DNA from 2 places in the Psychrobacillus sp. FSL K6-1415 genome. Region 1 is predicted to be linked to the other one. Evidence: predicted binding sites of a transcription regulator. Region 1 holds the regulator's gene; the other holds the start of a gene.

Region 1 (3,220 bases):
ATATAACGTCTATGTACTGTTGCTTTACTAATATTAAATCCTAAACCTTTTAAGGTCATTGAAATCTCTTCATAAGTAAGTCCTGCATTCCGAAGTCTGACTACTTCTGCTAAAGGAACATCTATTCTTTCTCTACCTTCAGGATTGCCTTTTGTCTTTAAGTTTTTCTCTGGTCTATATCCCTCGGAGACCGCTTTCTTCATACCTCTTCTGATTTTAGCGTTGTGTAATTTCCTTTGATATTCTTCTACAAGCGCAAGTATTTCCAGTAACATAGAATCCATTTCATTTAAATTGATAACACCCTTATCCTGTAAAGTATATATTGAGGTATTTGTTTTTTGAAGAAGATGCAGAACTGCCATTCTTCCATTTCCTCTACCAATCCGGGTTTCATCTTGAACAAATATCGCTTTAATTTCATTTTCTTTTATATAATCCAGTAAATCTAATAAGCCTTCACGTTCAATATCATATCCACTATGTTGATCTATAAATACTTTCTCTACTTCATAATTGTGTAGCGCTGCAAATTCTAATAGCTCTTCCTCCTGTCTTTGTAAAGATGTCTCTTGAGATTCTTTTTCAGTACTCACTCGACAATATATAACTGATTTCATTTAGTATCGCCCGCTATCTCCGTTTCATGATTGAAATGGTAACTTTTTTCCTCCACTGGGATTTTAAGCATCTCCCCAGCTTTAATATGTCCATCTTGTAAATTATTCATAGCTATAACCTTATTAATCCATACTTTTTTATCTTCCTTCACGCCATACTCATTTGCTAACTCCCATAAAGAATCGCCTTGCTCTATATTAATATGAAGACTCTCATCAGTTGAAAAAGAATTCGAGATTATTATAAACATTATAAAAGCAATACTACACGCTACAAATATTGTTAGAAAATAGTTTTCTTTAATCCAAGTCATAAATAATACCTCCAATAGAATGTGTGTTCGTAATGTATATTTCAATAATAATGCGAACACTTGTTTTTGTCAACAACAATTAGAACCTATGTTTGCATTAAAGTTCTTCGCCTGTTATACTATTAATAAGATAGAAAAGGATAGAGATTAATTACTCTAAAAGAGGTGAGCATATGAAAAAAGCATCTAAGAGACAGGAAGACATTCTAGCTTTTATAAAAGAAGAAGTTCGTAAAAAAGGATATCCGCCATCTGTTCGAGAAATAGGAGAAGCTGTGGGCTTAGCCTCTAGCTCAACCGTACATGGACATTTAGCACGACTGGAAAGTAAAGGTTTGATAAGAAGAGACCCAACTAAACCACGTGCCATTGAGATTCTTGATGGATTAGGTAGTATTGCTGAAAAACAAAACGTTGTGCATGTCCCCCTTGTAGGTAAAGTTACCGCTGGTGTTCCCATTACCGCAATTGAAAATATAGAAGAGTTCTTCCCGCTTCCAGAAACTTTTGGTACTGCCGATGATAATTTATTTATGTTGGAGATAATGGGTGATAGTATGATTGAAGCAGGTATATTGAATGGTGACTACGTCGTTGTAAAACAACAGCAATCAGCCAATAATGGAGATATTGTAGTTGCTATGACAGAGGAAGATGAAGCAACCGTTAAACGATTCTTTAAAGAGAAATCTTACTTCCGTTTACAGCCTGAAAACTCTTCCATGGAACCTATCATCGTAAATTCAGTTAGTATTCTCGGAAAAGTAGTTGGTGTTTACCGCAATATTCAATAGATTTAACGGACTTGACAATATACTTAAATGTCAGTAAGATAACGAAGAGCCGATATCATATTTCAACGAAAAGTGGACATTTTCGTTGAAATCATCGAAAAACCCCTTTACCTTTATGGTTGAGGGGTTTTATTTTGTCCGAATTTCTTTTTTAGTTAACATATTCTGTTTTCCTCTTAGTGTTTTTTATTTTTTCTTTAAAGCAGCTAAAGTTCTTGGCCCAACTATTCCGTCAACTGCCAAGCCGTTTTTCTTTTGAAAATCTTTAATTGCTGCAATTGTTAAAGGTCCCTCGATCCCATCAACCATTAGTTTATAACCTACTGAATTTAAAAGTTTTTGTACTTCGGTTATATCTGTTTCGCTTATATAGTTTAAAGGATTCACCGCATTTGGCTGCCCCGCCTCGTAAGATGGTATGTGAATTTCAAAATGCAAATGTATTCCTGTACTATTTCCTGTTGTGCCCTTTATACCAATCTGTTGGCCTTGTTTTACATTTTGTCCAATCTTTACGGTGAAAGATTTTAAATGAGCATACAAGGTTTCATATTTCTTACCGTTTAAAGTATGGACAATTGTTATTGTGTTTCCATAGCCACCTATAACTTTTGCTCTCGTCACTACTCCACTTGCTGATGCCTTTATAACCGGACTTCCATCACTTCCGAAATCCACTCCTTTATGCTCTTTAACTATATTATTCTTTCGAATTTCCCCAAAATGCGATGTAATTCTTCCTTCGCATGGTCTGATAAACAATGTTTCCCCCCCTTCTAATTTAAGTAGAGATTCAATATCCCCTTACTAGTAAATGCTAAAATAAATAGTAACAAATAGTCAAATGCCATTATATTTATCAAATAAAATAATAAAATGGTTAAAAATGCGTAAATTTGGGTATTAGTATTTATAATTGAACATAGGTTAAATTAATTATATTATTTTATGTCAGCCTATATAACTATAAAGGGGCAAAAAACTTATGAAACTAATTATAGTAGAACTAAAAAAGCTAATTAATGATTACTATAGATGCAATAACTACCATCTGAAGGAAGAAATTTTGATCGATATCAATTTGTTAAAAGATGCTATAAGAATCTTAGAAAAAAGAAAGTTAGAAATAAACACAAACAGCTCACTTGGTTATTAACCAAGTGAGCTGTTTTATATATTTTTTAAAACCATACTTTGTTTTGTTGTATCTCTTTAAATCACCTACCTATATCAAACTACTTCAAATCCCTCCATATTTATATTATTTATTCATACGAGATAATCAATCTAACTAGTTCTATTAATTTATAGGACATATATTACTGTATGCCGATAATTTGGCAAATCTATTAAAAGGAGGTGATTTATATGGTTCTTGTACTTCAAGAGTTTACTACCCCAGCTAATACAACTGTCATTGCAGATACAGCTGCACCACCCGGAACACTTCCTACGCCTGCAATATTAACTCCTCCAGCAATGGTTTCACCGT
Region 2 (3,220 bases), 1.4 Mb from region 1:
CAAAAAACTACGATAAGCTAGAGAAGTAAAGGTTTTCCACTATATGAGATAACAAGGGAGGAACAATAAATGAAACGTTATACGCTACTAGCATTATTCTTACTATTGCTTCTACCAACTATTGTCCAAGCAGAAGATAAGTGGAATATTAAAACGCTCGATAGCTATCAAGTATTATCAGATACCTCCAATGAATCTTCTATATTATTAGAAGGAACAACAGCGGAAGTATACGAAACGACAGGCTTAGTGGCTGGGTATTATCAAATTGATTTTAATGGAGTTCCAGGATTTATCTATAGTAATCAAGCGAGTGTTTTATTTGAACAGGAACAAATGAGTTTTAAGGTAGTCGATGAGCAAATCCCATACTATGTTATGAAAAAAGGGAAGCTTGTGCAAAAGGGCATACTATTAAAAGACGCAGTTTTAACTCGTACAAAAACTTCCTCAGTCTATCATTTAGTAGAAGTAGGTAAAGATGTCTTTTATATTCCTCTGGAGGGTACAATTCCTACTTTGAGTCCTTCTAATGATACTATAAAAAAAGCGACATATCCGATGAAACTATATAATCGTGTGGAGGTACCTGTTTACAATACACAGTCTATCCAAATTGGGACACTAGCAGCCAATCAATCTGTGGATTTAATAGGAGTAGAGAAGAGTAAAGGAATTATCTATTTTCTAGGACAAGAGGCAAAGATAAATATGAATGATTTTGTCCACATGGATTTATTGCAACCGAAAAAAGTACTGAAGTATGAAGAAATGACATATCTACTTAATGTAATTGCAGCGTTATATCCTGAATTTACGAAGCTAGAGCAAATAGGTAAATCAGTAGAAGGTACTCCTCTGTATGCGATGAAAATTGGAAACGGAAAAAAGGAAGTACTGCTGGATGGTTCCTTACATGCTCGTGAGCATATGACGACAAATGTGGTAGCAGAAATGATTGATACATATAGTATTCATTACGAAAATAAATCTGTTTATGGTGGATATAATGTTCGTCAGACTTTAGATCAAACTGCTATTTGGTTTATCCCTATGATGAACCCTGATGGTGTGAAACTTGTTCAATCAGGACCAACATCTATGAAGAATGGCGCACTTGCTACAAAGATTAATGGAAACTCTAATTTTAATAGATGGAAATCGAATATACGCGGGGTAGATTTAAACGATAACTTTGCCTCTGGTTGGGATAAGATCAAAGGAGGACATAAGCAACCAGCATATATGGCGTATAAAGGACCGAGTGCTTTTAGTGAACCGGAGTCAAAGGCGTTTCGGGATTTCGTCAAGAAACATAAGTTTAAAACGTATATTTCTTATCACTCTTCGGGACAAATAATGTACTGGTTTAACTATCAAAAGACAGCAGAATCTAAGCGCGATCAAGCGCTGGCAAAAACATTATCGAAACTTACCGGTTATAAAGTAATGCCGCCTCAATATCTGCCAGGCTCTGGAGCATCTGCTGATTGGTTTATCCAGGAAACGAAAATGCCTGGTATTACATTAGAAATTTCTCCATATATTGGAGAGCAACCTGTACCTCTATCGAAGTGGGATGCGATTTGGAGACAAAACCATAAGGTAGGATTATATTTAGCACAAGAAGCATCGAAAAGATAATAATAATGAAGTCGAAAGTCACTGGTATCAGTGGCTTTTTATTATGTTTAAAAAACATATGTTCGTTTTAGTAGGAATCAAAAAAAGAGTATGTTAAACTGAAATTATTCAAAAAAATGGGAGGCTTATGTATGGAACAAACTTTTGACTTGCAAGCTCCGTATGAGCCAGCGGGAGATCAAATAGAAGCAATTAAAGAGCTAGTAGAAGGGGTTAATGAAGGGAAAAGATATCAAACCTTACTAGGTGCGACAGGCACAGGTAAAACATATACTATTTCAAATGTTATTCAACAGATAAACAAACCGACATTAGTGATGGCACATAACAAAACACTAGCGGGTCAATTATATAATGAGTTTAAAGAGTTTTTTCCGAACAATGCGGTCGAGTACTTCGTTAGTTACTATGATTATTTTCAACCAGAAGCATATGTTCCATCAACCGATACATTTATAGAAAAAGATTCTAGTATTAACGAGGAGATAGATAAGCTCCGACATTCTGCTACTTCTTCTTTATTTGAAAGAAAAGATGTCATTATTATCGCATCAGTATCCTGTATTTACGGTTTAGGTAATCCTGAGGAATATAAAGAGATGGTCTTATCATTAAGAACCGGAATGGAAATAGATCGTAATCAGCTATTACGTAAACTCGTCGATATTCAATATGAACGAAACGATTTGAACTTCGTACGCGGAAAATTCCGTGTTCGTGGAGATGTAGTAGAAATTTTTCCGGCTTCACGTGATGAAAAGTGTCTTCGTGTGGAGTTCTTTGGAGATGAGATTGATCGTATTCGTGAAGTTAATGCGCTTACTGGAGAAATTTTAGGAGAACGTGACCACGTAGCTATATTCCCTGCGTCCCACTTCGTTACCCGTGAAGAAAAGATGAAGCTGGCCATAGCAAATATTGAAAAAGAACTAGAAGAACAGCTTGCGTATTTGAGAAGCGAGGATAAGCTTTTAGAGGCTCAGCGATTGGAGCAACGAACTAGGTATGATTTAGAAATGATGGAGGAAATGGGCTTTTGTTCAGGCATAGAAAACTACTCTAGACATTTAACATTAAGAGAAGCTGGAGCGGTTCCTTACACATTACTTGATTATTTTCCAGAAGACTTTTTACTCGTAGTAGATGAAAGTCACGTTTCATTACCTCAGGTAAGAGGAATGTATAATGGTGACCAAGCGAGAAAATCTGTGCTAGTAAATTACGGATTCCGATTGCCATCTGCTCTAGATAATCGCCCCCTTACATTTACTGAATATGAAAAACATATTAACCAAGCTATATTTGTTTCAGCAACTCCTGGCCCTTATGAGCTAGAGCATACACCGGAAATGGTGGAACAAATTATCCGTCCTACAGGACTATTGGACCCAGTCATAACGGTGAAGCCTATTGAAGGGCAAATAGATGATTTAATCAATGAAATACATGAAAGATCGGCTAAAAATGAGCGTGTTTTAATTACGACGTTAACGAAAAAAATGTCGGAGGATTTAACGGACTACTTAAAGGAAATCGGTATAAAGGTACAGTATTTACATTCAGAAGTAAAAACACT

What was found. Region 1 encodes LexA, which represses DNA repair genes until DNA is damaged. Its sites were predicted from a motif close to CGAACATATGTTCG; they were not measured.
Region 2: a site for LexA is predicted at 1,696-1,709, ahead of uvrB (excinuclease ABC subunit UvrB). Genes of this name have one in related genera too.

Annotation. Positions count from the first base shown of each region.
Region 1 covers NZ_JBBOOQ010000001.1:1,721,510-1,724,729, reverse strand. The annotation lists gene MKY60_RS08010 (YneB family resolvase-like protein) at 1-620, opposite strand, end outside; gene yneA (cell division suppressor protein YneA) at 617-934, opposite strand; gene lexA (transcriptional repressor LexA) at 1,108-1,728, shown strand; gene MKY60_RS07995 (peptidoglycan DD-metalloendopeptidase family protein) at 1,915-2,490, opposite strand; gene MKY60_RS07990 (hypothetical protein) at 3,097-3,220, shown strand, end outside.
Region 2 covers NZ_JBBOOQ010000001.1:3,123,823-3,127,042, reverse strand. The annotation lists gene MKY60_RS15030 (M14 family zinc carboxypeptidase) at 70-1,644, shown strand; gene uvrB (excinuclease ABC subunit UvrB) at 1,776-3,220, shown strand, end outside.